2 regions of the Streptomyces sp. 8N706 genome follow, and region 2 is predicted to be linked to the other one. Evidence: riboswitches for the same ligand, from Rfam matches in the RefSeq annotation. Region 2 holds a riboswitch; the other holds the start of a gene.
What was found. A riboswitch is a leader RNA that binds a small molecule or an ion and turns the genes downstream of it on or off. The one in region 2 is predicted to bind S-adenosylmethionine.
Positions count from the first base shown of each region.

Region 1: linked by a shared signal. The riboswitch ahead of thrC (threonine synthase) and the one ahead of ACTWQE_RS19060 (aminotransferase class V-fold PLP-dependent enzyme) in region 2 are both predicted to bind S-adenosylmethionine.

Region 1 is NZ_JBQQBW010000004.1:90,133-106,031, forward strand. Features, by position in the region: gene ACTWQE_RS03085 (hypothetical protein) at 44-508, shown strand; gene ACTWQE_RS03090 (hypothetical protein) at 905-1,375, shown strand; gene ACTWQE_RS03095 (Uma2 family endonuclease) at 2,017-2,595, shown strand; gene ACTWQE_RS03100 (VOC family protein) at 2,735-3,526, shown strand; gene ACTWQE_RS03105 (hypothetical protein) at 3,706-4,017, opposite strand; gene groL (chaperonin GroEL) at 4,383-6,005, opposite strand; gene ACTWQE_RS03115 (cold-shock protein) at 6,871-7,074, opposite strand; gene ACTWQE_RS03120 (MoaD/ThiS family protein) at 7,486-7,764, opposite strand; gene thrC (threonine synthase) at 7,761-9,074, opposite strand; SAM riboswitch class I at 9,092-9,235, opposite strand; gene ACTWQE_RS03130 (glucosyl-3-phosphoglycerate synthase) at 9,425-10,408, shown strand; gene ACTWQE_RS03135 (alpha,alpha-trehalose-phosphate synthase (UDP-forming)) at 10,819-12,384, shown strand; gene ACTWQE_RS03140 (GNAT family N-acetyltransferase) at 12,525-13,034, opposite strand; gene otsB (trehalose-phosphatase) at 13,081-13,929, opposite strand; gene ACTWQE_RS03150 (DUF3263 domain-containing protein) at 13,964-14,203, opposite strand; gene ACTWQE_RS03155 (extracellular solute-binding protein) at 14,441-15,742, opposite strand.
Region 2 is NZ_JBQQBW010000047.1:4,843-20,741, forward strand. Features, by position in the region: gene ACTWQE_RS19035 (NlpC/P60 family protein) at 1-648, opposite strand, end outside; gene ACTWQE_RS19040 (NYN domain-containing protein) at 963-2,324, opposite strand; gene ACTWQE_RS19045 (hypothetical protein) at 2,342-2,581, opposite strand; gene ACTWQE_RS19050 (rhomboid family intramembrane serine protease) at 2,756-3,508, shown strand; gene ACTWQE_RS19055 (Lrp/AsnC family transcriptional regulator) at 3,619-3,900, shown strand; gene ACTWQE_RS19060 (aminotransferase class V-fold PLP-dependent enzyme) at 4,065-5,492, opposite strand; SAM riboswitch class IV at 5,885-6,002, opposite strand; gene trpD (anthranilate phosphoribosyltransferase) at 6,354-7,421, opposite strand; gene qcrB (cytochrome bc1 complex cytochrome b subunit) at 7,739-9,361, opposite strand; gene qcrA (cytochrome bc1 complex Rieske iron-sulfur subunit) at 9,358-10,425, opposite strand; gene qcrC (cytochrome bc1 complex diheme cytochrome c subunit) at 10,422-11,231, opposite strand; gene ctaE (aa3-type cytochrome oxidase subunit III) at 11,307-11,927, opposite strand; gene ACTWQE_RS19090 (hypothetical protein) at 12,200-12,601, shown strand; gene ACTWQE_RS19095 (Ig-like domain-containing protein) at 12,838-14,076, opposite strand; gene ACTWQE_RS19100 (cytochrome c oxidase subunit 4) at 14,189-14,587, opposite strand; gene ctaD (aa3-type cytochrome oxidase subunit I) at 14,584-15,899, opposite strand, start outside.

The DNA of each region.
Region 1 (15,899 bases), on a different contig from region 2:
GACATACAGGTCACCGGCCCCGCCCACACGGAAGGAGAGGCTTGTGAAGCTCGCGCAGCGCATCACGGCCGCCACCGCCCTCGCACTGTCCACCATCGGACTCTGCTGCACCACCGCATCCGCCTACTCGGCGGACCCCGACATCATCTGGTGCGGCAACCCCGTCAACCAGAGCTGGACCGACACCTCCGGAGGGGACGCCCTCATCAGTCAGGTCCAAGCGGCAGTCGGCGGCGACGCCACCGGCGGCAACGGCGGCGACGGCGGCGACGGCGGCAACGGCAACGCCGAGGGCGGCGAGGGCGGCGAAGGCGGCGAAGCCGAGGGCGGCGAGGCCGAAACAGAGGAGCAGGAGGCCAACGAAAACGACCTCACCGGCGGAGACGGCGGCAACGCCGAGGTGTCCAGCGTGCAGTTCGCCAACAACAACCGATGCGGCACGATCACCGACGTGGACAACTCACTCGACATCGACAAGAGCGTCCGCGTGAAGAACAACGACTTCTAGCGCCACGACGGTCGGCATAGTCCCGACCACGGCTAACAACCACGCATGAAGCCACACCAGGCCCTGCTCGAAAACCCGCAGGCACATTGTGGCGCCTGGAATCGCCAGCACCCGGGTCGCTCCGGGTGGCCTCGCCCAACGGCACGCCACCCGGAGCCACTCCTCGCCCACAGCTACAGCCGGGCAGGTGGGCGCGGACGGCTTCCCGCCCACTCCCGGGGAAGCCTCCTCCCCTCTGCGCCGTCAGCAGTTATGCACTTACGTGTTGGCAGGCGCAGGCCATTTGGCGCAAATGAGGCACTTCATCAGCAACTCAACCAAATCCCGGCAGTTACCCATCAAGAACCGGGCCGGGCATAAAGGTCACCGGTACCGCCCACACGGAAGGAGAGGCTTGTGAAGCTCGCGCAGCGCATCACGGCCGCCACCGCCCTCGCACTGTCCACCATCGGACTCTGCTGCACCACCGCATCCGCCGCCCCGTGGGACGACGACCCCGAAATCATCTACTGCGGCAACCCCGTCAACCAGAGCTGGGTCGACACCTCCGGAGGTACCGCCGCCATCCGGCAGCTCAGCCTGGCGATTGCCGGTGACGCCGCCGGCGGCAACGGCGGCGACGGCGGCGACGGCGGCGACGGCAACGCCGAAGGCGGCGAGGGCGGCGAAGGCGGCGAAGCCGAGGGCGGCGAGGCCTCCACAGAGGAGCAGGAGGCCAACGAAAACGACCTCACCGGCGGAGACGGCGGCAACGCCGAAGTGGGCAACTACCAGGACGCCAGCGGCAACCGCTGCGGCAAGGTCACCGACGTCGACAACTCACGCACCCTCGACGAGAGCGTCCGGGTGACGAACAACGACTTCTGACGCCACGACAGGCCCAACAGGCAATCTGCTGGGCCAGTCCAACGCAGAGCGACCTGGTCGGACCGCCCTCAGCTGCGGTCCGACCAGGTCGCTTCGTCGTCAGCCGTCAGGAAGCCAACTCCCGGCGTGAACCTCATCGGCGCCAGCACCCTGCCCCTCCCGCCAAGAAACCACTGAGCGGCTGCTCTCCCGCCCCCAAGGGCCTTACATACCAGGTGATATGACGTATGGTGACCGGTTTGCCACACATCGTCGCGAAGCTCCAGCCTACGAGCAGAACGAACGCCCCCCGTCGGCGTCGGCGCGCCGGACGGGGCCTGCCCAGCAAGATCGACAGGGTAATCCGATGGCTACCGAGCACCTTGATGCCGCCCCGCAATCCGCCCGCACTCCTCACGGCGGACGCCGGTACGGAAGCTGAACGCGGCGGGCCGACACCCGCCCCGTAGGACCGGTGGCACGCCAGTGCCCATGCCTGGGCGAAGTCTCGCCCGACCGTCACCCGGGTGGCCCGGCTCCCGACCGGATCCACGAGTCCGACGCCGACGCGCTGCCCCATGAACAACCGAAGGGAACCACCCATGACAGTTCAACACGCGCCGCCCGGAGCCAGGGCACCATGGAGGGGAGGAGGCGACGCCATGACCCCCAGCACCGCTGATCACCCCCAGATGCCCGTCGAGGACTTCGAGCAGCTCGCCCGCACGGCCCCGGAGACCGTGACGCTGGAATTCATCAACGGAAAGCTGGAGGTCAAGCCGGTGCCGGACGGAGACCACGGAGCGATCATCATGTGGCTGCTCAGGCAATGCATGCAGCAGCGCCCGGAGTTGGCTCTCTATCCGGAGCAGGGGCTCAAGACAGAGAAGTACCGCAAGGGCCGCTCACGCCCCGACGGTTCCCTGGTCCCGGAGGATCATTTCGTGGGGCAGGGAGAGTGGGCCGACCCCGACGGTGTCCTGATGGCCGTCGAGGTCACTTCGCGCGATCCGGACACCGACCGCCGGGACCGCGTGGAGAAGCGCGACGGTTATGCCGCCGCCGAGATCCCGGTCTACCTGCTCATCGACCGTGACGCCTGCACGATCGCCGTCTACAGCGAGCCCGAAAACGGGAAGTACCGCGGCCGGATGTCCTACCCGTACGGAGCGGTCGTCGAGATCCCCGCTCCGGTGAGGATCACGCTGGAGACCGAGAAGCTCAAGGACTACACCCACTGACCGGCCCGGCGGGGCAGGGAACCGGCGTGGCCAGGGGGCGCCCCGAGTGGCGCCGGGGGGCGTGCATGGGGAGGGTGGCAGAAGGGGGCTGTTCGCGTTCCGGCCACCCGGGACGGCCGGACCCGACCTGGAGGCACCGATGCCCGAAGTCACCGTTCCCTACCAGCCCGGCACACCGTGCTGGGTCGATCTCGTGGCCCCCGACCAGCAGGCCGCCCTGGACTTCTACGGCGAGCTGTTCGGCTGGACCGGTGAGATCGGCCCGCCCGAGCAGGGCGGATACTCGATCTGCACGCTCCACGGACGGCCGGTCGCCGGCATCATGTCCGCGCAGGCCATGGGAGACCAGCCCACGCCACCGACCGTATGGACCACCTACGTCACCTCGGCGGACGCCGAAGCCACCGAACGGGCGATCGGCAACAGCGGCGGCACCGTGATGGCGCCCGTCATGGATGTCATGACCCTGGGGCGGATGCTGGTGGCCGCCGATCCCACGGGAGCGGTCTTCGGCGTCTGGGAGCCGAAGGATTTCATCGGCGCGGGGATCGTCAATGAGCCGGGCGCGCTGATCTGGAACGAACTCAACACCACCGACCGCGACGCGGCGGCCGCGTTCTATCCGGCGGTGCTCGGAATCGAGGTCGCCCCCATGGAAGGCGCCGAAAACTACTTCGCGCTGACCGTGAACGGCCGCACGGTCGGAGGGCTCCAGGTGCTGCCTGACGACATGCCCGGCGGCATTCCCCCGCACTGGCTGGCCTATTTCGCGGTCGAGAACACCGATGCGACCGTGGCGAAGCTGACGTCCGTCGGCGGGTCGGTACTCCAGCCACCATTCGACATGGCGGCTGGACGGATGGCCGTGGTCGCGGATCCCCAGGGAGCGCCGTTCGCCGTCATCGCCGCGACGGGCCCGAACCCCACCTGACGCCCCAGCGAACAGCAAGGCCGACAACAGGGCCAGGCGAAGAGCGCACTCACCAGTTGCTGACGCAGCACGGCGCGCCGGCCCGTCGAGTGGCGGGGTCGTCACAGGCAGGAGCGAGCGCGGAATGATGCATCCTGAGGCTTCCTGGATCTGCGAGGCCCAGGACTCCAGGCTCCAGTTCAGTTCAGCAGACTGAACAGTGATGTACAGACGATCAAGCACGCCATCGAACTCAGCAGCGCCACATACAGGCGACGAGTCTGGTCCCGCCGCCAGGCGGGAATGCTGACGTAGTACCCCGTGTACATACCGATCAGATTCAGCACCGAGAGCCAGATGAGTCCCGGATTCCTTGTCGAAACGTAGATGAAGATCCACGGGGATACCACGCCGAAGAAGATCAACGCATTCCTGTGGAACGTGTACTTGCTCTGCGTGGGCCCCTCTCGCGGAATCGGATCTCCCATATCGGGAAGCTCTGGCATCGTCATGCTATTCCTCCGTCGCACGACAGCTGTCGGGCAGAGATCAACTCGGTCTGCACCGTGCGCCTATGCGGCCCGGTTGTCGTAAGCCGAGCCGGGCACCGGGAAGCTCCCGTGCGTAGGCTTCACCGTCGGCTACACCTGCACCGAGTGCGACCGGGCGGCAACTCCTAGGGCCACCGGCGATGCACCGGCCGCTCACCCGGTCGGGGCAGGCGGCAGCGGTGCGCATGTCAGCGCGCGGACTCGGGCCCGGAAGGGCGCGGAGTGACCGGACGGCGCGCGGACGGTGCGGAAACGCCCGAGGGCGGCACCCGGGTGGGTGCCGCCCTCGGTCCGTACAGCTGGAACAGCCGATCCGTGAAGCCGGATCAGAAGTCCATGTCACCGCCCGGCATGCCGCCCGGAGCGGCCGCGGCGGCCTTCTCCGGCTTGTCGGCGATGACGGCCTCGGTGGTGAGGAACAGCGCCGCGATGGAGGCGGCGTTCTGCAGCGCGGAGCGCGTGACCTTGGCCGGGTCGATGATGCCCTCGGCGATCAGGTCGACGTACTCGCCGGACGCGGCGTTGAGGCCGTGGCCCGGGGTCAGGTTGCGCACCTTCTCCACGACGACGCCGCCCTCGAGGCCGGCGTTGACCGCGATCTGCTTCAACGGGGCCTCCAGGGCCAGGCGTACGGCCTGGGCACCGGTGGCCTCGTCGCCCTCGAGCTCGAGCTTCTCGAACACGGAGACGGTCTGCAGCAGGGCCACGCCACCACCGGCGACGATGCCCTCCTCGACGGCGGCCTTGGCGTTGCGCACCGCGTCTTCGATGCGGTGCTTGCGCTCCTTGAGCTCGACCTCGGTCGCGGCACCGGCCTTGATGACGGCCACGCCGCCGGCCAGCTTCGCGAGGCGCTCCTGGAGCTTCTCGCGGTCGTAGTCCGAGTCCGAGTTCTCGATCTCGGCGCGGATCTGGTTCACGCGGCCCTGGACCTGCTCGCTGTCACCGGCGCCGTCGACGATGGTCGTCTCGTCCTTGGTGACGACGATCTTGCGGGCGCGGCCCAGCAGGTCGAGGGTGGCGTTCTCGAGCTTGAGGCCGACCTCCTCGGAGATGACGGTGCCACCGGTGAGGATGGCGATGTCTCCGAGCATGGCCTTGCGGCGGTCACCGAAGCCCGGGGCCTTGACGGCGACGGACTTGAAGGTGCCACGGATCTTGTTGACGACCAGGGTCGACAGGGCCTCGCCCTCGACGTCCTCGGCGATGATCAGCAGCGGCTTGCCGGACTGCATGACCTTCTCCAGCAGCGGAAGGAGGTCCTTCACGCTGGAGATCTTGGAGTTGACGATCAGGATGTACGGGTCGTCGAGCGACGCCTCCATACGCTCCATGTCGGTGGCGAAGTAGGCGGAGATGTAGCCCTTGTCGAAGCGCATGCCCTCGGTGAGCTCGAGCTCGAGCCCGAAGGTCTGCGACTCCTCGACGGTGATGACGCCTTCCTTGCCGACCTTGTCCATCGCCTCGGCGATGAGCTCGCCGATCTGGGTGTCGGCGGCGGAGATGGAGGCGGTCGAAGCGATCTGCTCCTTGGTCTCCACGTCCTTGGCCTGCTCGAGCAGCTGGGCGGAGACGGCCTCGACGGCCTTCTCGATACCACGCTTGAGGGCCATCGGGTTGGCACCCGCGGCGACGTTGCGCAGGCCCTCCTTGACCAGGGCCTGGGCGAGGACGGTCGCGGTCGTCGTGCCGTCACCGGCGACGTCGTCCGTCTTCTTCGCGACCTCCTTGACCAGCTCGGCGCCGATCTTCTCGTACGGGTCCTCGAGCTCGATCTCCTTGGCGATGGAGACACCATCGTTGGTGATCGTGGGGGCGCCCCACTTCTTCTCGAGGACGACGTTCCGGCCCTTGGGGCCGAGGGTCACCTTGACGGCGTCGGCGAGCTGGTTCATCCCGCGCTCGAGGCCGCGCCGCGCCTCCTCGTCGAACGCGATGGTCTTGGCCATGTGAAGTGGTCCTCCCGGACTGGGGTCCCCCCGGACGTAGTCCGAGGGAGGGTGGATACTTCGGACCGCGCTGGCGCCCGCGACGGACGGCCTGCACGCCTGGTGGTTCCTTGCCCCACCGGGCCTGCGGGCCTCACCGACCCGGTCCTGCTGTCACTCTCAACGTCAGAGTGCTAACGCCAATGATTAGCACTCGACCCCATAGAGTGCAAGCGCCCGAAGGGCTCGACGGGGGGTGGTGGCCGGGTGACGCGGTGGGCGCAAGCGCCCGAAGGGCTCGACGGGGGGTGGTGGCCGGGTGACGGCGTGGCGGCACGCGCCCGAAGGACTCGACGACGTGCGGCGGTCGGCAGGTCACTCCCATGCCGATGGCCAGAGGAGGCCGGGCACAAGCGACGACCCGAAGGCCGGTGGTGGCCGGGTGACGGCGTGGCGGCACGCGCCCGAAGGCTCGATGAGCGGTGGGAGTCGGTCAGGGTCCCGCCCATGCCGACAGCCACGGGAGGGCAGGCACACGCCCCACGAAGCCCCCGAAGGCCAGGGGTCGGTGAGCGGCGGGCGGGCCCCAGCTCCCCGCTGGGCCGCTGCTGCGTTCGCGGCCGTACGTGCCCCCGAAGGCCGGTGGACGACCTCGGGCTCCGTACGAGCCTCCGTGTCCTCGAGCGTCGCACCGAGCAGCTCCCGCCGTTCCAGACCCATGCGGTCCGCGCCATTCCGCGAGGGATGCCACGGCGCGTCACCGGGCGATCCGCGAGGGATGCGACGGCGCGTCACCGGGCGCGCCGGGGCGCGCCGCGGCCGTAACAGGAGCGGGCCCGCCCCCTGCTGGGGGCGGGCCCTACGCTGCAGTCAGTCGGCGCGACCTTCAGCCGGCTACACGGACCATGTCCGCCTGCGGCCCCTTCTGGCCCTGCGAGATCTCGAACTCGACCCGCTGACCTTCCTCGAGGGTGCGGTAGCCGTCCATCTGAATCGCGCTGTAGTGCACGAAGACGTCCGCACCACCGTCGACCGCGATGAAGCCGTACCCCTTCTCCGCGTTGAACCACTTGACGGTGCCCTGAGCCATCCCTAACTCCCCTATTACTGGCCCTTGCGCAGGTCCGCACTCCGCGAACCCGGGTCAGACCTCACCCCCCGACAGGTGGGGGTGTGCGCCGGAACGCGTCGACCGCGGCTGAATGTATCTGCACAGATGCCGTCTGCAACAGGTCAATCGGACGAGAAATCCAGCCGCAGCCGACAGGCGCTATCCGCTCAACTGACGGGAATTCAGGGCAAGTCGGGCCGGGCATAAAGTATTAACGCGACAAATTGCGCGCACACTTCGGTCACATCTTGTCGCGTTCTCATATGCAGTCGGCATGGACGCCGGGGGCGGAGCGCTCAACTGTACCGCGCTCAACCACACAGAATGACCCCCTCCGTTTCTCTCACGGAGGGGGTCATTCCTATTACGTAAGGTTGTTGCGTTTATTCCTCAGCAGCCGCCGGCGACCGCCGGAATGATGGAGATACCCGCGCCGTCCGGCGTCGCCGTATCCAGGCCCTCGGCGAAGCGCACATCGTCGTCGTTGACGTAGATGTTGACGAAGCGGCGCAGCTTGCCGGTGTCGTCCAGCACCCGCGCGCCGATGCCCTGATGCTTCTTCTCCAGGTCCGCGAGCACCTCCGCGAGGGTCGCGCCCTCGGCGGGTACCTCGGCCTTACCACCCGTGTAGGTGCGCAGGATGGTGGGGATACGGACGTTGACGCTCATGCGAGGCCAGCCTCTCGGAACGAGTCAAGGGTGGGGCGGATGGTCGCGGACGGGCCCGTGGTCGGGGCCACCGCGTCCAGGGTCTTGAGGCCGTCGCCGGTGTTCAGCACAACGGTCTCGGCGGCCGGGTCGAGCTGACCGGTCTCGATCAGCTTGCGCAGCACCCCCACGGTCACGCCACCGGCGGTCTCGGCGAAGATGCCCTCGGTGCGCGCCAGCTGCTTGATCGCGTCGACGATCTGCTCGTCGTTCACGTCCTCGACGGTGCCTCCGGTGCGGCGGCAGATGTCCAGCACGTACGGGCCGTCGGCCGGGTTCCCGATGGCGAGGGACTTGGCGATCGTGTCGGGCTTCACGGGCCGTACGACGTCGTGGCCGTCCTTGAAGGCCCGGGAGACCGGGGAACAGCCCTCGGCCTGGGCACCGAAGATCTTGTACGGCTTGTCCTCGACCAGCCCGAGTTCGATCAGTTCCTTCAGACCCTTGTCGATCTTGGTGAGCTGGGAGCCGGAGGCGATGGGGATCACGATGTTGTCCGGGATCCGCCAGCCGAGCTGCTCGCAGATCTCGTACGCCAGGGTCTTGGAGCCCTCGCCGTAGTACGGGCGCAGATTGACGTTGACGAAGCCCCAGCCCTCACCGATCGGGTCGCCGATCAGCTCGCTGCAGAAGCGGTTGACGTCGTCGTACGTGCCCTCGATACCGACCAGGTCGCCGCCGTAGACCGCGGCCATGACGACCTTGCCCGCCTCCAGGTCGTGCGGGATGAACACACAGGACCGGAAGCCCGCGCGGGCGGCCGCGGCGCCGACCGCGCCGGCGAGGTTGCCCGTGGAGGAGCAGGACAGAGTCGTGAAGCCGAAGGCACGGGCCGCCTCCACCGCGATGGCGACGACGCGGTCCTTGAACGAGTGCGTCGGGTTCCCGGAGTCGTCCTTGACGTGCAGGCCGCCGGTGATGCCCAGCTCACGGGCGAGGTTGTCGGCCTGGACCAGCTGGGTGAAGCCGGGGTTCAGGCTCGGCTTGCCGGCGACGTCCGCGGGGACGGGCAGCAGGGGCGCGTAACGCCAGATGCTGTTCGGACCGGCCTCGATACGCTTCCGCAGCGCCTCGGGGTCGCCGACCGGAAGGTCGTACGCGACCTCGAGCGGCCCGAAACACACCTGACACGCGAAGATCGGCCCGAGGGCGAAGCGCTCGCCGCATTCGCGGCAGGACAGCGCGGCGGCGGGTCCGAGAGCGACAGTGGAGGTGACCGGGCTTTCGGGGGTGGTGTCCCGGGAAGTCGCGCTAGCAGTTTGCACAGCCATGGAGGCGAGGCCCTTTCTCCTCATCTTCCCCGTGACGTACTTCGCCACGAGCCGGAATTGGCACCTTCCCAAGCCGGGAGCCTCGCATCTGATGAACGAGAACCGACTGGATGGTTGCCGGGGCTTCAACGGGCCGTTCCCTCTGCCCCTCTGGATGAGCGGTATGGCACCGGGCCGGGCCCGGGCGTTTGTCATCCGCGGCAGCCACCCCGACATGAAGTGGACTCCCGCGCTGTTCAAGACTGTAACCGACGGCCCGGACAGTTGAGATAGTCGTCCGAACCGCGAGATGAATCACAGACCCGCACCACACCGGGTCGACCACACCAGGCACAGGGAGACGAAAGCACGTGCTGCAAGAGGTGGAGCGCTGGCTGGAGCGCCGCTCCTGGTCGGCCGGCGACCGGCCGCTCGACCGCTTGCTCGCCGCGAAGCACGCGGGGGGAGCCGCCGGGACGGTCAGCGTCGTGCTCCCCGCCCTCGACGAGGAGACCACGGTCGGGCCGATCGTGGAGACGATCCGCCGCGAGCTGATGAGCGAGGCCGTGCCGCTCGTCGACGAACTGGTGGTGCTCGACTCCGGCTCCACGGACCGTACGGCCGCGGTGGCCGCCGCGGCCGGGGCCCGCGTGGTCCATCGGGACACGGTGCTGCCGCGGCTCCCCGCGCTCCCCGGCAAGGGCGAGGTGCTGTGGCGCTCGCTGCTGGCCACCAGCGGCGAGATCCTCTGCTTCGTCGACGCCGATCTGCGGGACTTCTCCGCCCGCTTCGTCTCGGGGATCGTCGGCCCGCTGCTGACCGACCCCGACGTCCACCTGGTCAAGGCGATGTACGACCGGCCGCTCGGCGACACCGGCGACCGGGGCGGCAGGGTCACCGAGCTGGTCGCCCGGCCCCTGCTCAATCTGCACTGGCCGCAGCTGGCCGGGTTCGTCCAGCCGCTCGGCGGCGAGTACGCCGCCCGCCGCGCGCTGCTGGAGCGGCTGCCCTTCCCCGTCGGCTACGGCGTCGAGCTGGGCATGCTCGTCGACGCGCTGGACCTCGTCGGACTCGACGCGCTCGCGCAGGTCGACGTCGGCATACGGCTCCACCGCCACCAGGACGGCCAGGCGCTCGGCCGGATGGCCGCGACGATCTACCGCACGGCCCAGGCCCGGCTGGCGCGCGGGCACCTCGTACGGCCCGTGCTCACGCAGTTCGACCGGGCCGAGGAGGGCGGGTTCACCCCGTCCGTGCACGAGGTGGCGGCAGAGGAGCGGCCCCCGATGATCACGGTTCCGGAGTACCGCGAGCACCGCGCCCACCGGGCCTCCGGGCGCGGCCGGGTGGCGTGAACGGGCCCTGACGGGCTCCACTCCTCCGGAGGGGCGGAGCACCGACGTGCGACGGAGGCGGGGGCCCGAGGCGGGGCCCGAGGCGGGGCCCGAGGCGGGAGCCCGGCGGGAGCCCGAGGCGGGAGCCGCGCGAGGGCTCGGGAACCGCCCGGGGTTGGGCAGCCCGCCCAAGGGCTCGGGAACCGCCGAGGGCGCGACCGGCCGGCGCACGCTCGGCGACGCCTTCTGCCCTGGCCCGCCCGCGCGCAGCACGCCGGACCGCAGCCGGCCAGGCGAAGGCCGCCTGCCGGTTCGGCAGCCCACCCGGGTCGGCACTGCACCCCACCCCCGTCGGCTGTTCCCGCGGCAGGACGACAAACCGCCCCCTGTCCGTACGTTTGAGCGGATCTACGGCGGGCTAGGCTCGCGACATGGTCGCAGAGCAGGCTGCCGAGGTACTCGTCGCGTCCAATCGCGGCCCCGTCTCGTACGCCCGTCGCGAGGACGGCTCCCTCGCCGCCAAGCGCGGCGGCGGCGGACTGGTCTCCGGGCTGAGCGCCATCGGCCCGGACACGGACGCCCTGTGGGTGTGCGCCGCGCTGAGCGACGGCGACCGCGAGGCCGTACGCCGTACGGGCGGCACGCTCGACCCGGCCGACACCGGGGGTCAGCGGGTCCGGATGCTGGGCATCGACCCGGAGGTGTTCACCGCCGCGTACAACGGCATCGCGAACTCGGTCCTGTGGTTCGTCCACCACCTGCTCTACCAGACCCCGCTGGAGCCGGTCTTCGACGCGGACTTCCGCGACCAGTGGGCGGCCTACGAGTCATACAACGCGGCGTTCGCCGACGCTCTCGCCGAGTCGGCGGCCGAGGGCGCCGCCGTCCTCGTGCAGGACTACCACCTGTGCCTCGTCCCCGGCCTGCTCCGTGAGCGCCGCCCCGACCTCAGGATCGGGCACTTCTCCCATACGCCGTGGGCGCCCGTGGACTACTTCCGGCTGCTCCCCGACGACATCGCCCGGCAGCTGCTGCACGGCATCCTCGGCGCCGACCGGGCGGCCTTTCTGACCCACCGCTGGGCGGAGGCGTTCGCCGCGACCTGCGTGGACGCGCTGGGGGCGGAGGCGCGCTCCGGCGCGGACGCCGACTACGGCGCGGAGGGACGCTCCGGCGCGGAGACCGACTCCGGTGCTGGTTCGGAGGGCGGTGCCGGTGGCGGTGCGGTGGTACGCGGCGGTGTCGGTGGCGACACCGGTGCGGTCGTGCACAGCGGCCGTACGACCCGGCTCGGGGTGCACGGGCTCGGCGCCGACGCGGACTTCCTGCGGGAGCGTGCGCACCGGCCGGACGTGGACGAGCGGATGGCCGCCCTGCGCGGGCAGATCGGCGGCGACGACCGCAAGGTGATCGTCCGCGTGGACCGCACCGAGCTCTCGAAGAACATCGTGCGCGGGCTGCACGCGTACCGTCAGCTCCTCACCGACCGCCCCGAGTGGCGCGGCCGGGTCGTCCACATCGCCTTCGCCTATCCCTCCCGGCAGGACCTGGAGGTCTACCGCCGCTACACGGCCGAGGTGCAGCGGGTCGCCGACAGGATCAACGCCGACTACGGCACGGACGACTGGCAGCCGGTGATCCTCCATGTGAAGGACGACTTCGCCCGCTCGCTGGCCGCCTACCGGCTCGCGGACGTGGCTCTGGTCAATCCCATCCGCGACGGCATGAATCTCGTCGCGAAGGAGGTGCCGGTCGTCTCCGACGCGGGGTGCGCGCTCGTGCTCTCCCGCGAGGCCGGTGCCTACGAGGACCTCGGCAAGGAGGCGCTGGTGGTGAACCCGTACGACGTGACGGGGACGGCGAAGGCGCTGCACCAGGCGCTGTCGATGACGGCCGGGGAGCGGGCGGAGCGCACCAAGCGGCTGGCTGCGGCGGCGACGGCGCTGCCGCCACAGCGCTGGTTCCTGGACCAGCTCCAGGCCCTCCGGGCGGGTTGATCCCGGCGCTTCGGGTTGCCCCCGGGCCGGGGGTTGTCGGCGGCGGGCATCAGAGCCGCGCGGGTGGGGGGCCGCGGTCCGTTCCCGCCTCTCATCGGTGCGGGATGCCCCGGCTCGCCGCTCGGGGTGCCGCCGGGGGTTCAGACGCCGAAGGCGGCCGGGTACTGGATGGTTCCGGTGGGTGCCGGGCGGTCCGTGGTGAGGGTGAGGGCCATCATCGCCTCGTCGGGAACCTCGAAGGGTGCGCGGATACCGAAGCGGGAAGCCGGGGTGAAGCCGAAGCGGGGGTAGTAGTCGGCGTGCCCGAGGACGACCACGGTGTTCTCGCCCATGGCGCGGGCGGCCTCCAGCGCCGCTCGGATGGCGGCGGAGCCGGCGCCCTGGCTCTGGTGTGCGGGCAGGACCGCGCAGGGGGCGAGAGCGAGAGCCGGTCGGCCGTCGATGTGGCAGCGGGTGAGCAGAGCGTGTCCGACAAGGGTGCCGTCCCCGGCTTGGGTCACCATCGACAGGCCGTTGATCCACGCGTTCGGGTCGGCGCGCAGGGCGTCGACGATGTCGGCCTCCTCGGAGGTGGGGAAGGCGGCACGGTGGATGTCGCGGAGGGCGGGGATGTCGTCGGCGGTCTCGGGGCGGGCAGTCCAATGGGTCATGGTGGTTCCGTTCCGGCTCACGTCCGGTGGGCCTCGGCGCGCCGCGTCAGGGGTTCATCGCGTCGGCCAGCGCCGACAGCAGGTCCACCACGCCCGGTGGGCCGTCGACCACCAGGTCGGCGCGGTCCGCCAGTTCGGTGACCTCCGTGCTACCGCTGCAGACCAGGACCCCCGGCAGTCCGTCGGACCTCAGCTGCTCCACCGCCGCGAAGGCGGCGAGGTCGCCGAGGTCGTCGCCCGCGTAGAGAACCGCACCCGCGCCCGACTCCCGTACGTACTCCTCCAGGGCAACGCCCTTGTCCATGCCCGGCGGCCTCAGCTCCAGGACCATCCGGCCCGGCTCGACGATCAGGCCGTGCCGCTCGGCCAGGGCGTGGAGCGGTTCGCGCAGGGCCTCGAACGCGGCCTGGGGGTCATCGGCGCGGCGGGTGTGGACGGCGATGGCGCGGCCTTTGTCCTCGACGAACGTGCCGGGCCGGCCGCCGTTGCGCTCGAGTACGCCGGGGAGTTCGGCCTGGACGGCTGCGACGCCCGGGTGAGGGGCGGGCGCGCGGACCCTGCCGCTGAGGGCGTCCCAGCGCTCGGCCCCGTAGTGGCCCAGCACCACCAGATGCTCCAGGCCCGGTACGCCGTCGAAGCCGCCGTACCGTACGGCGACCCCGGCCGGGCGGCCGGTGATCACCGCAACCGAGCCGACGCGTGGCGCCAGGCGGACGAGTGCGGGTACGGCACCTGGATGGGCGCGGGCCCGGTCCGGGTCCGGCACGATCGGTGCGAGCGTGCCGTCGAAGTCGAGTGCCACCACAGCCCGTTCGGGTCGCTGCAGCAGCGCGGCGAGACCTTCGCGGCCTGCGGGGGTGACGGGGTTCGGCAGGGAGTCCGGGATGCTGCCCATGGGCCCGACCCTACCGGGGACGGGCCCGTTCGGGTCAGCGATTGCGGCGGCGGGACTCCCGGACGCGCCGGAGGCGGTTGATCGTCACCGGGTCGTGCGCGAGGGCCAGCGGGTCGTCCAGGAGGGCGTTGAGAAGCTGGTAGTAGCGGGTCGGGGACATACCGAGCCGCTCCCGTATGGCCCGCTCCTTGGCGCCCGCCCCCGACCAGGTGACGCGCTCCATGCCGAGCACGGCGCGGTCCCGGTCGGACAGGCCTCTCCGCTCCTCGGTCATGCCGTGCACCCTAGCGCCGCGTCAGCCGAGGTTCACCCCGCGCTGCCCTGGCGCGGCCTTTCCCCCTGCTACCGCTGGGTGGGGTCCGCTTGGCCGGAGGGTGGAGGAGGGCCCCAGCTGCGTTGCCCGATCGACCGAACAGCCCTCCCCCTGCTTCGGCATGCGGCACCCCAGAGGCCGATCCGGCGCCTTGCATGCGGCCGACCGCAGCGGAACACCTGAGGAGCACCAACTGCCCTATTCGGTCGCGTTCTCCGTGGTGTCGGCGTCGCGCTGGAGCTCGCCCAGCACGCTCGCCGGGTCGCCGTTCTTCTCCACGACGGTGCCGATCGACTTCTTGAGCCGCTTGACGACCGGGCCCCAGGACCTCTTGTTCACCGGGTAGAACTCGGCGTTCGGCAGCTGGTCGAGGAATTCCCACAGGTTCTTGTTGTCCTCGTCGGCCCGCATCGCCTCGGAGGCCGATGTGGTGACCGGCAGCAGGTCGTAGCGGTCCGTGAACTTCAGTACGTTGTCCTCGTCGTAGACGAAGTCGAGGAACGTGCCCACCTGCTCGCGGTGGCCGTTCCGCTTGAACGCCATCATCCAGTCGGAGACGCCGGTGGTCGCCGGGGACTCCCCGTCCTTGCCGGGGAGCGGCGCCATGCCGTATTTCACATGCCGCGCTTCCGCCTGCTTCATCAGCGTCGGGTGGCCGTTGAGCATCGCGACATCGCCGCGTGTGAAGCTGTCGAAGACCTCCTGACGGTCGGTCCGGCCGGGCTTGGGGTTGGTCAGGCCCTTGGCCACCATCTCGTCGCGCAGCCAGGTGAACGTGGCGATGTTCGCCCGCGAGTCGATGGTGTAGTTGCCGATGTTGTCGGCGTAGCCACCGCCACCGCTCAGCATCCAGTTGAGCGTCTCTGCCTGCGCTTCCTCGGCCCCGAGCGGCAGTCCGTACGGTGACGTCACCCCGGCCCGCTTCAGTGCCCCGGCGTCCTGCTCGAGCTCGCTCCAGGTCCGCGGCGGTGAGGTGATGCCCGCCTTGGCGAACAGCGCCTTGTTGTAGAAGAGCACGCGGGTGCTGGAGACGAACGGCAGCCCGTACTGGACGCGGTGGACCTCGCCCGCCTTCGCGAGGGCGGGGAGGAAGTCGGCCTGGGTGGGGATGGAGAGTAACTGGTCGGCCCTGTACAGCAGCCCCTGCGCGGCGTAGTCGGCATAGGCCCCGATCTGGGCGATGTCGGGGGCCTCGCCGCGCTCGACCATCTCGGCGACCTTCCGGTCGACGTCGTTCCAGCTGTAGACCTCGACGTCGATGCTGATACCGGGGTTCTTGGCCTCGAACGCGCGGGCGAGCTCGGCCCAGTACTCCTCGGAGCTGTTGGCGGCCTTGTCTCCGTAGTCGGCCGCGACGAGCTTGATCGTCACATCCCCGCCGATCGAGCTGTCGGCCCCGCAGCCGGAGAGCGTGAGGGCCATGGCCATCGTCACGCCGGCGGCCATGAGGCCCAGAAAGCGCCGCTGCACTGCGGATACCACCTTTGCCCTGAATGTCATCTACCGCCCGGGGCTCCCCCCACCCTGAGCGACGCGCGGATCACCCCCCGCACGCACCCACAAGGTCTACACCACGCCGGGTCCGCCCCGGGCAGCGCCCTTCCCTGGCCCAGCTCAGGGCTGCTATTCACGAGGCGACCACCTTCACACCGCCTCG
Region 2 (15,899 bases):
ACGGCTGTTGGCGCGGTTGGCACGGGCCTCGGCCGCGGCGAGCGCCGCCTTCTCCTTGGCCGTCAGGGAGTTGAGAAGGGACTGGGCCTCGGAGAGCTTGCCCTGGATCTCCTTCTTCTTGGTCCCCAGCGCCTCGCGGGTGTCGGCCAGCTCCTCGAGCTTCTGGGACGCCTCCTCGCGCTGCTGCGTGAGCGAGCGCTGCTTGTCGGCGATCTTCTGGAGCGCGTCGGCCTGCTTCGTGCTCAACTGATCCAGGGTGGAGGCCCGGTCGAGGTAGCTGTCCGGGTCGGAGGAGAGCATCAGCTGCACGGACGGGTCGATACCGCCGGAGCGGTACTGCGCGGTCGCCATCGAACCCAGGCCGTTGCGGAGCTCGTTCAGCTCCTCCTGGCCGCGGGCGACCTTGTCCTGGAGGTCGCCGACCTGCTCCTCGAGCTTCTGCTGCTTCTCCTTGGCGCCGTTGTACTTCTCCGTGGCGACCTCGGCCTCTTCGTACAGCTTGTCGACCTTGGCCTTGACCTCTTTCTTGGTCGGCTTGGGGTCGGCGTGCGCTGCCTGGGACGTGAGAGCGACTGCGGCGGCAGCGGTTGCGGTGAGCACTGACACGCGGGTGCGGCTCGGCTGCTTGGGTCGACGGTGGGACGCCACGGGGGCGAGCTCCTTCTTCCTCCAGCCGCCTACCGGGTGAGTGGGGGGTTGTTAAACCCCGGCTCCGGGTGCCCCGGCCTCCCCCTGAAGCCTGCAGAACACCGCGGACTCGGCGGTTCCTCCGCTGACATCCCGGATGGATGATCAACCGCGCGAAGGTTCGGGGCCTGACCCTAGTGACCTTCTTGTGATCGGTTCAAATCCTGATGCGAAAAAACTCTGTTGTGCCGCGCATTCTTTACAAACGTCATACAGCCAGTAGTGAGCGCCTGACACTACGTTCCATCAATTCGGGCATTGAACCCAAGAGTTGCTCAGGTGCGCGAAAGCCGCTTCAGCAGCAGAGCGGACGCAACCGGGCGGGCGCCCGCGCGCGCCACACCGTCGGCCACCTCGCGGTCCGTGGAGACCACGACGACCGGACGGCCGGGCGGCTCGGCCCGTACGAGCCGGCGGATCAACTCGTCGGCGGTCTGCCCGGGTTTGCTGAAGAGCACCCGGACTCCCCGCGGCGGCGCCAGCAGCACCGGCGCGGCCAGCTCCGCACCGTCGAAGACACAGGTCATCTCCGCGCCGGTCTGGGCCGCGAGGACGGCCAGGCCGCCCAGCAGCCGCAGCCGCTGCTTCTCCAGCGGCATGGTGGGATATCCGGTCTTGGTGACGTTGTAGCCGTCGACCACCAGATGCGCCTGCGGCAGCGCGAGCAGCTGGTCCAGCAGCGCCGGGTCGGTGTCGGACAGCGCACGGCTCGCGATGTCCTTCGGAGTCATCCTCCCCGGCTCCACCGCGTCCACGGTGTCGGCGGGATGCATCGACGCGGGCGGCAGTGCCAGCTCGCGCCGGAGCCCCTGCGCCGCGTCCAGCACCGTGTCCAGCAGCAACCGCACCCGCATGTCCTCCACGCTGCGACCCTCGCGCACGGCCCGCCGACTCGCCTCCAGGGCCCCCTCCGTCTCCGCGAGGCGCGCCTTGAGCCGCCGGGCCTCGCTCTCGGCGGTGGCCCTGTCCGCGGCGGCGGCGGACCGTACGGACTCCAGCTCGGCCACGGCCTTGCGCACCGCCGCCTCCCCGCGCCGTACGTCACTGACGGCGCTGCGCAGCTTGCGGTGCAGCCCGTCGGTCTCCTTGCGGGCCGCGTCCAGCTCCGCGCGCATCCGGTCGGACTCGGCACGGGCCGCGGTACGCGCCTCGGCCAGCTCCTCCCGCAGCCGCCGCACCTGGCGCGTGGCGTCCTCCTCCGCCCGCTCGGCCTGGGCCCGCTGCGCCTCCTCGCCCGCGGCGGCGACCAGCTTGACCCAGCCCTGCGGGCGCAGCACATACGCCGCCGCTGCCACATCCAGCGGATCGGCGGCGGCGGGCGGCGAGCCCGACTCCAGGGCCTCGGCCAGCTCGGGCTGCGCCTCACGCAGCCGCTCGCCGATGCGCTGCCGGAACAGTGCGTGACTCTCCAGCGCGGCGGCCATGGCATTGCCCGCGAACTTGGCCCGGCGGGTCGGGGTGAAACGGGCGTACTGTCTCAGCTGGGCCGGGAGTTCGGCCATGGTGAGGCCGCCGAAGGCATCCGCGGCGAGCGTGACGACCTTGCGCCGTACGCCCTCGGGCAGCGGGCGGTCGAGCACCTCAGCGGGACCGGCGGCCTCATCGGCCCCGCCGGCGCCCTCGCTACGCTCCACCACCTGTCACCGCTCCGTTCTCAGGCGTTCGCGCCCGGACGGTCCACCAGCTCGATCTGGTCCACCGCGTTGCACCAACGGCAGCGCACCGACTCGATGGTCTCACTGACCACCTCGCGCTCCTCGATCCTCGGCTCCCCGGCCAGGTCGAGGTGCACATACTCGACGGCCCGGGTCGAGCGGGTCACATCGAACCGGGTGAGATTGCCGCACAGGGTGCAGCGCCACCGGGTGTCGGCCGTCGGCTGGGGAACGCCCATCGTGTCGTCCTCGTCCTCATCGCTTGCTTGCTCGTCCGCAGTGCGCCGTCGAACTGCGGGAGTGCTTTCCGTAACCCTACGGCCTGCGGGGCGGAGGGCGCCGGGGCCGGGCGGCGCCACCGGGCACGGCGAGGCGCTCTGTGCAGGTTGATCCAGTTAGGCCATGCTCTGCTCATGATCCCCAAGGCGCTCAGGACGAAGCAGGAGGTGATGGGCGCGTTGCGGGCCGCACGCGGCGGGCCCGTGGTGACGTACGCCCTCCTCGGTCTCTGCTGTCTGATCTTCGCCATCGGACCGGCCTCCGGTCTCGACCCCGCTCACAGCTCCGAAGGAGACCTGCTGGCGGCGCAGACCGCCCATTTCGAACGCTGGGGGGTGATTCCCAGCGAGCTCCTGGCCGGGTCCCCGCGCGCGCTGCTGACCCCGCTGACCGCCCTGTTCGTCCACGGGAACTGGCTGCACCTGCTGGGCAACATGCTCTTCCTTTTCGTTTTCGGCGGGATGGCCGAGGAGCGGATGGGCCGGTTCGCCTTCGCGCTGTTCTATCTCACCGTCGGCTGTCTGGCCCTGGCCGGCTACGCGGCCGTCCACGCCGACTCCGCCCAGACCCTGGTCGGGGCGTCCGGCGCGATCTCCGGAGTGCTGGGCGCCTTTCTCTACCTCTTCCCCGGAGCGCGGGTGACCAGCCTCTTTCCGTTCCTCTTCTTTCTGCCGCTCCGCTTCCCGGCCTGGATGGTGCTGATCTTCTGGTTCGTGCTCCAGTGGCTGGCCGCGGGCAGGGCCACGGACCAGCCGGGGGTGGCCTATCTGGCCCACCTCATCGGCTTCTGCCTCGGCTTCCTCTACGCGTGGGCCCGTTACCGGGGGGAGCGAGAGTGGCGCGGAGCGCCGTCCGCCCAGGGGGGCGGGGGGCCACAGGAGCGCTGAGGGGGTGGTCGTGGGAGAACGCCCAGGGGCTGAGGCAGCGGCGCGGAGCGCCGTCGGTCGCGGGCTAGAGTGAGCAGCCCAGTCAGGGCGACCGAGGGAGACAGCCAGCCGTGATCACCGCGATCGTGCTCATCAAGACCAGCGTGGACCAGATCCCCGAGATCGCCGAGTCGATCGCGGCGCTGGAGGGGGTCAGCGAGGTCTATTCGGTCACCGGCACGTACGACCTGGTGGCCATGGTCCGGGTGGCGCGGCACGACGATCTGGCGGACGTCATCCCCGGCCGGATCAGCAAGATCCCCGGCGTGGCGGCCACGGACACGCATGTGGCTTTCCGCACGTACTCCCAGCACGACCTCGAGGCCGCCTTCGCGATCGGCCTCGACGCGTAGCCGTCTGCCGCTGCGGGCCTTCGGCGCCTCCCGCGCCCCGGACGTCCGGTCTCCAGCGGGGCCCGGGAAGGCCTCCGCGGTGCTGGGTTCCGTCGTGCGGTCCGCGGGACGGCGGCTCCGCCGAGACCGCTCGGGGTACGCGCCGTGACGGGCCCCGCCGGGGTTCAGGCCACGGTCGTGCCACGGTCCGGGACGCAGCGGCCGTCCTCCGTGCGGTAGCTCCAGCGGGCGCCGTCGCGGACGAGTTGCTGCACCGCGTCGGCAAAGCGGTCGATGTGCTCGTCCGGGGTCCCGGCGCCGAAGCTGACGCGGATGGCGTTCAGCGACGGTTCACCGGGGGCCGCGTCCGGCGCCCCGCACTCCCCCGGGGGCTCCGGCTCCCCGCCGAGCAGGGTCCGTACGAGCGGGTGCGCGCAGAAGAGGCCGTCGCGCACCCCGATGCCGTACTCGGCGGAGAGCGCGGCCGCGAAGTGGGAGCTGTTCCAGCCCTCCACCACGAAGGAGATGACGCCGACCCTCGGAGCGTCCTCCCCGAACAGCGACAGCACCTTCACCTCGGGCACCCTCGCCAAGCCCTCCCGCAGGCGTGCGAGGAGCCGCTGCTCCCGCGCGACCAGCGCGTCGAAGCCCGCCTCGGTCAGCGCCTTGCAGGCCGAGGCGATGGCGTGGACGCCGATGACGTTCGGCGAACCGGCCTCGTGGCGGGCCGCGGTGGTGTGCCAGTCCACGTCCACACCACCGTCGGCGCGCCGGCTGACCGTGCGGCTCGCGCCGCCGCCCGCGAGGTACGGCTCGGCGTCCCGCAGCCAGTCGGCACGGCCCGCCAGCACCCCCGAGCCGAACGGCGCGTACAGCTTGTGTCCGGAGAAGGCGACCCAGTCGACGTCCAACGCGCCGATGTCCACCGGGTGGTGCGGGACGAGCTGCGCGGCGTCCAGCACGATCCGCGCGCCGCGCGCATGGGCCGCCGCCGCCAACTCCCGTACGGGCCACAGTTCACCGGTCACATTGGACGCCCCCGTCACGCACACCAGCGCAGGGCCGTAGGGCTCCCGCGCGGCCAGGGCCCGCTCCAGAGCCTCGACAGCCTGCTCCGGTGCGCGCGGCGCGCCCAGGTAGGTGACGTCGACGCCCGCACGCTGCTGCCACGGCAGCAGGGAGGCGTGGTGCTCGGTCTCGAAGACGAACACCCGGGTGCCGTGCGGAAGGGCGGAGGCCAGAAGGTTGAGGGAGTCGGTGGTGGAGCGGGTGAAGACGACCTGGTCCTCGTCGCGGCAGCCCAGGAACCGGGCGACGGCGGCGCGGCTGTTCTCGAAGAGGTCGGTGGACAGCTGGGAGAGGTATCCGGCGCCGCGGTGCACGCTGCCGTAGTACGGGGCGTAGGCGGCGACGTCGTCCCAGACGCGCTGCAACGCCGGTGCGCTCGCCGCGTAGTCGAGCGCCGCGTAGGTCACCTCACCGCCGGTGACGAGCGGTACGAGCACATCCCGGCCGAGAACCGGCAGCGGACCGTCCGTCGCCCCAGGGGCGGGATCGGCGGAGGCGGCGGACAGAGCGGCGGAGGCCGCGGGGGCGGCAGGGCGTGCGGACATGGCGGAGTCTCCTCGGAGTACCGGCGAAATGGCTCGACAACGCACGCGGCGACATGAGTCGGGGCGTACGGGACATGGCCTCGACGCGCCGCTGAGACGGCACGGAGGTGTGAAGGGGCCTTCGGCCCGAGGGCGTGTTTCGAAAGTAGCGCCGTCCGCCCGAAGGGCGGGGGTCGCGGCGGCTGGTGCGTGCGATCGCAAGGCGGAGGGTCGTCCTCGTACTGGGCGTACTCGGACGAGCCCGACAACGCAGCGAGCGTGCGTGCCAGGCGTCGCGGGCCTGGGGGCACCTCCCGGACGGAGTCTGGGGGAGGGACTTTCGAAACACGCCCTAGCGCATTCGCTGACTCACAGAGATCTCCCTCGACCACCAGGACCCCTGGATCGCGAGGGGTCCGCGCTTGCCGCAGACCTTGCTGACTGCGACCTGGTCATCACCCGGGGCACCCCGCCACGGACGGAGGGTTGCCGGACAGCGAGCCGGGGCCTGTTGCGCTGTCACTCGTGACCTGACGGGAATTATGCCAGGTCATCAACGGTGGGCAACTCGTGTCCGGATGACGGACATACGGGTCCGGCAACGGATGCGCGAAGGGGCCCGGGAAGAGCCGGGGCCCTTTCGTCGGTGCGGTTCGTCGGTGCGGTTTCGTCGGTCCGGTTGCGTCGGTACGGCGGGAGTCGTCCGACCGGCCGGACAGGACCGCAGGACCACACCGCAAAGACGCAGGCAGGACCCCGCCGGCCGTCAGCGGGGGACTGTCACCACCCCGCAGCCTTCGGCGGACGGCTTCACCACCACGGCGACACCGCGCTCGGCAGTGGGCAGGGCACCGGTCAATGCCGTGCACATCGCACTGCGGTTCAGCCGTTGCTGGCGCCGATCCAGCGCTCCAGGGTCCGCCGGGCCGCGCCCGAGTCGACCGATTCCGCGGCCTTCTCCATACCCGCCGCGATCTGCTCGGCCAGCGGCGCGTCGGTGGGCTCCATGGCCACCAGGGCCGCGGCCGAGTTGAGCAGCACCGCATCCCGTACGGGGCCCTCCTCGCCGGCCAGCAGCCGCCGCGCCACATCCGCGTTGTAGGAGGCGTCGGCGCCGCGCAGCGCCTCGACCGGCACCACGTCGATGCCCACGTCGCGCGGGTCGAAGGCCTCCCGCCGCACGGCCCCGTCCCGTACGACCCACACCTGCGAGGTGGCGGTCGTGGTGAGCTCGTCCAGGCCGTCGTCGCCGCGGAAGACCAGGGCGGACGAGCCGCGTTCGGCCAGCACTCCGGCCATGATCGGCGCCATCCGGGCGTCCGCGACACCCGTGGCCTGCGCCCGTACCCTCGCCGGGTTGGTCAGCGGGCCGAGGAAGTTGAAGATGGTGGCGATCCCCAGCTCGCGCCGCGCGACGGCGACATGACGGAGCGCGGGGTGGAACTTGACCGCGAAGCAGAAGGTGATGCCGGCCTCCTCGGCGACCTCGACCACCCGCCGCGGCGACAGCTCCAGATTGACGCCCAGCTTCTCCAGGACGTCCGAGGCCCCGCTCGCCGACGAGGCAGCGCGGTTGCCGTGCTTGACGACCTTCGCGCCGGTCCCGGCCACGACGATCGCCGACATCGTGGAGATGTTCACGGTCTTGGCACGGTCACCGCCGGTGCCGACGATGTCGACGCTCGGTCCCGGAACCTCGATGAGGTTCGCGTGCTCGTACATGGTGCGTACGAGGCCGGTGACCTCCGGGACGGTCTCTCCCTTGGCGCGCAGAGCGACCGCGAAGCCCGCGATCTGCGCGTCCGTCGCTTCGCCTCGCATGATGCGGTCCATGGCCCAGGCGGTGTCGTCGGCGTTCAGGTCCTGGCCCGCCAGCAGTGAGCTGAGGACGTCCGCCCAGGTGCGGGCCGCCTCGCCACTGTCGCTACCGGCTGAGGTCACCGTGCCCATGGTCCGCTCCTGGATCCGTCGTGAACAGGGAGTGCGGCCCCTGGGGGCCACAGGTAAGCCTATCGGCGTAGCGCAGTCGTACGACCCGGCGCCCGGAGTGCGGACAGGACCGGTGTGCGGGGACAAGACCGGAGTGCGGACAGGACCGGAGCGCGGACGAGGCCCAGGGCACGGGCCCCACACGAGGGCCCCGCCGGGGCTGCGCACGGAGCCCACCGCCGCGCCCCCCACCGCCGATGGCCCGAGCCCGAGGGCCCCGCGCCGACCCGGGCGGGGTCGGAACGGGGCCCTCGTGTGTGACGACAGGCGATCGCGGCTCAGTGGTGGCCGTGGCCGCTGGTGATCTCCTGGTACTCCTCGGCGCTCGGCTTGGGGATCTGGTTGCCCTCCCCGTAGAAGCCCTTCGAGAGCTTCGCCCGCAGCTTCTGCGTAGGCGAGATCTTGCGCCGGACGCCGTTCTCGTCGAGTTCCGGCCCGAGCTCGAGCGGCTGGTGCTGGTCGTGCTGGGTGAGCGTGTAGAGCGCCTCCTGCCGGAGCGGCTCGTGCACCTCCACGTACTCACCGTGCGGCAGTCGCTTGATGATGCCGGTCTCGCGACCGTGCAGCACCTTGTCCCGGTCCCGCCGCTGCAGACCCAGGCAGATCCGCTTGGTCACCACGAAGGAGAGCACCGGCAGGACGAAGAAGCCGATCCGGCCGAACCAGGTGATCGCGTTGATCGACAGATCGAAGTGCGTCGCCCAGATGTCGTTTCCACCGCCGACGAGCAGGATGAAGTAGACGCTGAGCCAGGCCACGCCGAAGGCCGTACGGGTCGGGGCGTTGCGCGGGCGGTCCAGGATGTGGTGCTCGCGCTTGTCCCCGGTCACCCAGGACTCGAGGAACGGCCAGATGGCGATGGCGACCAGCACCAGCGGGAAGATCATCAGCGGGATGAAGACACCCAGAGCGAGGGTGTGCCCCCAGAAGTTGATCTCCCAGCCCGGCATCAGACGGATCAGGCCCTCGGAGAAGCCCATGTACCAGTCGGGCTGGGCGCCGGTGGACACCTGGTCCGGCCGGTAGGGGCCGAGCGCCCAGATCGGGTTGATGCTGGCGACACCGGAGATGGCCGCGATCAGACCGAAGACCAGGAAGAAGAAGCCTCCCGCCTTGGCCATGTAGACCGGCAGCAGCGGCATGCCGACGACGTTCTTCTCCGTCTTGCCGGGTCCCGGGAACTGCGTGTGCTTGTGGTAGAAGACCAGGATCAGGTGCGCCACCAGCAGGCCGAGCATGATGCCCGGCAGCAGCAGTACGTGGATCGAGAAGAACCGCGGCACGAAGTCCGTCCCGGGGAACTCCCCGCCGAAGAGGAAGAACGAGAGGTACGTGCCGACGATCGGCATGGAGAGGACCGCGCCCTCCATGAACCGGACACCGGTACCGGACAGCAGGTCGTCCGGCAGCGAGTAGCCGGTGAAGCCGGTGAACATACCGAGCACCAGCAGCAGGAAGCCGAACAGCCAGTTGAGCTCACGCGGCTTGCGGAAGGCTCCGGTGAAGAACACCCGCATCATGTGGACGAACATCGCCGCGATGAAGATCAGGGCGCCCCAGTGGTGGATCTGCCGGATGAGCAGACCACCACGGACGTCGAAGCTGATGTCCAGCGTCGAGGCATACGCCTCGGACATCCGCACGCCCTGCATCGGAACGTAACTGCCGTCGTACACGACCTCGTTCATCGCCGGGTGGAAGAACAGCGTCAGATACACACCCGTGAGGATGATGACGATGAAGCTGTAGAGCGCGACCTCACCCAGCATGAAGGACCAGTGGTCCGGGAAGATCTTGCGCATATTGGCCTTGGCCAGGCCGTAGATGCCCAGGCGGCCGTCCGCCCAGTCGGCGAGCCGCTCGCCGCGGGGCGCTTGGCGCCTGTCCTCTGCAGTACTCATCCGCGCTCCCAGAAGCTCGGGCCGACCGGCTCCGCGAAGTCGTCGAGCGCTTCGAGGTAACCGTCCTTGTTCACACCGATCCGCAGCTGCGGCAGAGCGTGACCGGCCGGGCCGAAGATCACTCGACCGCCGTCGGAGAGGTCGAAGGTCGACTGGTGGCACGGGCAGAGCACGTGGTGCGTCTGCTGCTCGTACAGGCTGATCGGGCAACCGACGTGGGTGCAGATCTTCGAGTACGCCACGATGCCCTCGTGCGACCAGTCGAGCTCGCGCTTGTCCTTGATGTTCTCCGGCTGGAGCCGGACGATCATCAGGGCCGCCTTCGCGATCTCCTTCTGGAAGTCGTGCTCGTCCTCCTCCAGCCCCTCGGGCTGGGCGAAGGTCAGCGAGCCGACAGCGACGTCCTCGGGACGGAGGGGCTCCTGGGTGTTCACATTGACCAGCAGCTTGCCCCTTTCCCACAGGGTGTGCCGGAGCTTGGTCTCGGGCAGCGGGCCGAGGTCACGCAGGAGCACCAGACCGGAGAGCGGCACCATGGCCAGCGCTCCGAACATGGTGGTGCGGATCAGCTTGCGCCGGCCGAAGCCCGACTCCTCGGCACCTGCCTTGAAGTCGGCCATGACCTTGGCCTTGACCTCGGGCTCGGCCTCGATCGGGTGCCGTTCCTGGGCGGTCTCCACATCGGACATCAGGGTGCGGGCCCAGTGGACCGCGCCCGCGCCGATGCAGAACAGCGCCGCGCCGAGGGTGACGCCCAGCGAGAAGTTCAGCGCGCTGATGTTGCCGATCGGGAAGATGTAGACGATCTTCTCGATCGGGATGGCCACGTAGGCGGCGATGAAACCGATGGTGGCCAGCATCGAGAGCGTGAACAGGAAGGCGACGACGCGCTCGGAGCGCTTGGCTGCCTTCTTGTCGATGTCCTGGATGCGGTGCTCGTGGGGCGGCAGCCCGGGGTCGGCGAACGGGGCTTCCGCGACGGCTACCGTGCCGGTCCCGGCCGTTGCCTGCTCACTCGGCAGGTGTTCTTCGGACACGTCTTTGTTGGATCCACTCTGACTCATGACTTCTTGGCCTTTGCGGTGCGCGCGGCGACCCAGATGGCGGTGGCGATCATCACGCCCAGGCCGAAGATCCAGCCGAAGAGGCCCTCGCTGACCGGGCCGAGCCCACCCAGCTCGAAGCCGCCCGGCGACTCCGCCTCATCACTGTTGACCGTGTGGAGGTACGCGATGACGTCCCTCTTGTCCTGCTCGGGCATCGTGGTGTCCGGGAAGGAGGGCATCTGCTGCGGGCCCGTCTGCATGGCCTCGTAGATGTGCTTCGGCTCGACGTTGTCGAGTTCCGGGGCGTACTTGCCCCCGGTGAGGGCGCCGCCCTTGCCGGTGAAGTTGTGGCACTGCGCGCAGTTCGTGCGGAAGAGGTCTCCGCCCTTCGCGATGTCCGCGCCCTGGGGGTCGTACTGCTCCTCGGTGGGTGTGGTCGGGCCCGCACCGAGCGAGGAGATGTACGCGGCCAGCTGGTCGGTCTGGGCCTGGGTGTAGACCTTGGGCTTCCGCGGCACCTGGGCACCGGGCTGCTGGGCCGGCATACGGCCGGTGCCGACCTGGAAGTCCACCGCGGCGGAGCCGACGCCGACCAGGCTCGGTCCGTCGGTGGTCCCCTGACCGCCGGTGCCGTGGCAGCTGGCGCAGCCCACGGAATAGAGCTTCTTGCCCTCCTCGATGGCAAGGGACTGGGCGGTGTCATCGGCCTGTGCCTTGTCCGCGGGCGCGAACGCGGCGTACAGCCCCCCGGTGACCGCCAGCGCGAAGAGTAGGACGACGAGCGCCGCCAGCGGATGGCGCCGTCGTGCGGAGAGCTTTTTCACGGATTACCCCGGTGTCAGGATCTTCTGCGTCGATGCTTCTGGATATGTCTGTGGAGCGCGGGTCCGGTGGGCCCGTTACTTGATCATGTAGATCGTGGCGAAAAGGCCGATCCAGACGACATCGACGAAGTGCCAGTAGTAGGACACGACGATGGCCGCCGTGGCCTGTTCGTGGGTGAACCTCCTGGCGGCGTACGTCCTGCCCAGAACCAGCAGGAAGGCGATCAGACCGCCCGTCACGTGCAGGCCGTGGAAGCCGGTGGTCAGATAGAACACGGAGCCGTACGCGTCGGACGAGAGCGACAGGCCCTCGTGCTTGACCAGCTCGGTGTACTCGAAGACCTGGCCGCCGATGAAGATCGCGCCCATGATGAACGTGACCACGAACCAGGCGCGCAGCTTCTTCACATCACCGCGCTCGGCGGCGAAGACGCCGAGCTGGCAGGTGAGGGAGGAGAGCACCAGGATCGTCGTGTTGGCCGCCGAGAAGGGGAAGTTCAGGAAGTCGGCCTGCTGCTTCCAGAACTCGGCGCCGGTCACCGATCGCAGGGTGAAGTACATCGCGAAGAGGGCCGCGAAGAACATCAGCTCGGAACTCAACCAGATGATGGTTCCGACGCTGGTGAGGTTCGGCCGATTGACCGACGGGTGCGCGGGCCCGGTTTCTACTGTCGTTGCTGTCGCCACGACCGACATTATGTCGGTCGCTTATCCCGCCCTCACCCCGGGGGGTGCCGTTCGGTGTGTCAACGACGTGTGCCCTGCTCATACGGCCCAGGGAAGCCGTAGCTCGAAGGAGGGAAGCACCGCTTCCGGGCCTTTTGGCCGGGGGCCGCGCGGACCAGTCCTGACGTGCCGTCCGCCCGGTTCCGGATCCGTACGACCCCTCCTCCGGCGGGCGCGTCGCGGAGTAGCATCCGCGCAACGGCCCGGCTCCGGGACGCGCTGACGACAAGCATGGAGGAACTATGCAGCCGACCGCCACGGTGCTGGTCTACAGCGACGACGCCGACACCCGCCAGCAGGTACGGCTGGCGACGGGGCGGCGCCCGGCCGCCGGTCTGCCGACGGTCGAGTTCGTGGAGTGCGCCACCCTGCCGGCGGTTCTGAGCGCCCTGGAAGCGGGCGGCGTCGACGTCTGCGTACTGGACGGCGAAGCGGTTCCCGCCGGCGGGATGGGGGTCTGCCGGCAGATCAAGGACGAGATCTTCCGCTGCCCGCCGGTGCTGCTGCTGATCGGCCGCCCCCAGGACGCCTGGCTGGCGACCTGGAGCCGGGCCGACGCCGCGGTGACGCACCCGGTCGATCCGGTGGAGTTCGCGGATGCACTGGCCGGGCTGCTGCGTACGCGGCTGGCCATCGAGGCCTGAGATTGCGCTGCCCAGGGCCTGAGGGCCCTGGGACCTCGGGCCTGGCGCTCAGGGCTACGTCCCGCAGGGTTGGAGCGTCAGGTCCAAGGCCTGAGGGCCGGGCCCCTGGACCGAGCCTCAGGGCCGGGTCTCGAGGCGGGGCCTTCAGGGCCGGGTCTCAAGCCGGGACCCCCAGGGCCGGGTCTCGAGGCAGGGTCTCAGGGCCGGGTCTCGAGGCGGGGTCTCTGGGCCGGGCGTCAGATCTGGGGGCGGAGGCGGGCCGCGTCGACGGGCGTGCTTTCGACATGGCTCCCCACGGGGGTCAGGGAGCTGGCCTGGCGCCACTTCGCCCAGTCCACGTTCCAGTCCCCGAAGCCGTTGTCGAAGGCGGTCATCATCGAACCGCCGCTGTTGACCACCTGGACGATGTCGCCGAGCTTCACGGTGTCGAAGAACCACTTGGCGTTCGCGGTGCTCATGCCCGTGCATCCATGGCTGACGTTGGCCGCGCCCTGCGATCCGACGGACCAGGGGGCTGCATGCACGTACTCGCCGCTCCAGGTGACCCGGGTGGCCCAGTAGACCCCGAGGTCGTAGAAGTCCGAGGAGCCGATGCTGGCGCTGGTCATCCGTACGAAGGATTCCTTGGCGAGGACGACCTTGACCCCGTTGCGGGTGTCGTAGCCGGGCTTTCCGGTGGTCACCGGGATGGTGCGGATGACCTTGCCGTTGCGCTTGACGGTCATCACATGGGCCGCGGCGTCGGTGATGGCCTCGATCCGGTCGCCGATCTTCAGCTTCAGGGAATTCGCCGGGCCTCCGTAGAGGCCGTTGCCCACCTTGATCCCGTCCAGGGAGCTACGCACCTGGATCCTGGTCCGGGCGGGCCAGTACTCCTGCGGACGGTAGTGCAGGGTCTTGTCGTTCACCCAGTGCCAGCCGCCGTCCACCCGGGGCTGGGAGTCGACCTTCAGCGCCCGTTCGACGGTCTCGCGGGCGGCGCGGTCGGTGACGGGGGCGCTCAGCTCGGCAGTGACGGGCTGGCCCACGCCGTAGGTACCGCTGTCGGGGCCGAACTTCACCCGTATGAGCTTGTCCGCCGCTTTCGTGTCGAAGCCGACGGTACGGAGGCCGGGGGCGCCCTCCTCGTTCTCGGTGCTCACCCGGACGGTGTAGTGGGCGCCTGCGGCCAGCGATGTCGTGCTGCGCCATCGAGCCCCGTCGGCGGAGAGTTCGCCGCGCAGATAGCGGCCTGAGGCGTCCGTGGCGGTCACGTCGGTTATTCGGCCGTTGTCGCCCTTGGCGGTTATCTCCAGCGGCTTGTCGGGGTCTATCTTCCCGCCTTCGTCCGCGTTCAGGGCCACCTGGCCGGATGCGTCGAACGGCTGGGCGGACAGGGGGTGCCCGTCGCCGTCGCAGGCGGTGGCGAACACCGTCAGAGGGGCTATCAGCAATGCGCAGCTCGCTGCTGTCCGGAATCGCGAAGTGTGACTCATGGTCACAAATTAGGAAATAGGTGAGGGATCGGCGCGTCGAGCGCGGGCAAATGGGTGAAGCCCGGCAACCTGGAAGGTTGCCGGGCCTCATCGTGCGGTGCTCCGCGAGGAGCTACTGGTTGGCGTTCTCGCCCCGGTAGTACTCGAAGACCCAGAAGAACAGGCCGAAGAGGATGATGGGCAGCGAGAAGTAGAGCAGCCACCAGCCGAAGACGATGCCCATGAAGGCGAAGGCACCGCCGATGGCCAGGGACAGCGGCTGCCAGCTGTGCGGGCTGAAGAAGCCCAGCTCGCCGGCGTCGTCGGCGACGTCCGCGTCCTTGCGGTCCTGCGCCCCCGTGTCCACCCGGCGGGCGGTGAAGGCGAGGTAGTAGCCGATCATGATGCTCAGGCCGAAGGCGAGGAACAGCGCCGTGGTGCCGACCGGCTCCTTCGACCACACGCCGTACACGATGGCCATGGCCAGGATGAAGATGGCCAGCCAGATGAACATACGTCCCTGGATCTTCACTTTCCTGCCTCCTTGCCACCGGCCAGCGCCGTCGCACCCGGGGCGGCGTGCTCGAGCTGGTCGAGCGCGGCGATCTCCGGGTGGTGCAGGTCGAACGCCGGGGATTCGGAACGGATCCGCGGCAGGGTGAGGAAATTGTGCCGCGGCGGCGGGCAGGAGGTCGCCCACTCCAGCGAGCGGCCGTAGCCCCACGGGTCGTCGACCTCGACCTTCTTCCCGTACTTGGCGGTCTTCCAGACGTTGTAGAAGAACGGCAGGACCGACAGACCGAGCAGGAAGGAGCTGATGGTCGAGATGGTGTTCAGTGCGGTGAAGCCGTCGGCGGCCAGGTAGTCCGCGTAACGCCGCGGCATGCCCTCCGCACCCAGCCAGTGCTGGACGAGGAAGGTGCCGTGGAAGCCGATGAACAGCGTCCAGAAGGTGATCTTGCCGAGGCGCTCGTCCAGCAGCTTGCCGGTGAACTTCGGCCACCAGAAGTGGAATCCGGCGAACATCGCGAACACCACGGTGCCGAAGACCACGTAGTGGAAGTGGGCCACCACGAAGTACGAGTCCGAGACGTGGAAGTCCATCGGCGGCGACGCCAGGATGACGCCGGTCAGACCACCGAAGAGGAAGGTGACCAGGAAGCCCACCGTCCACAGCATCGGCGTCTCGAAACTCAACGACCCCTTCCACATGGTGCCGATCCAGTTGAAGAACTTCACACCGGTCGGAACCGCGATCAGGAACGTCATGAACGAGAAGAACGGCAACAGCACACCGCCCGTGACGTACATGTGGTGCGCCCACACCGTCACCGACAGACCCGCGATCGAAATCGTCGCCGCGATCAGACCGATGTAGCCGAACATCGGCTTACGGCTGAAGACCGGGACCACTTCGGAAACGATGCCGAAGAACGGCAGCGCGATGATGTACACCTCGGGATGGCCGAAGAACCAGAAGAGGTGCTGCCAGAGCAACGCGCCGCCATTCGCCGCGTCGAAGATGTGCGCCCCGAACTTCCGGTCCACCTCCAGCGCGAACAGCGCGGCGGCCAGCACCGGGAAGGCGATGAGCACCAGCACACCGGTCAGCAGCACGTTCCAGGTGAAGATCGGCATCCGGAACATCGTCATGCCGGGGGCGCGCATGCAGATGATCGTGGTGATGAAGTTGACCGAACCCAGGATCGTACCGAAACCGGAGAAGGCCAGACCCATGATCCACATGTCGGCGCCCACGCCCGGCGAACGCACCGCGTCCGACAGCGGGGAGTAGGCGAACCAGCCGAAGTCGGCGGCGCCCTGCGGGGTGAGGAAGCCACCCA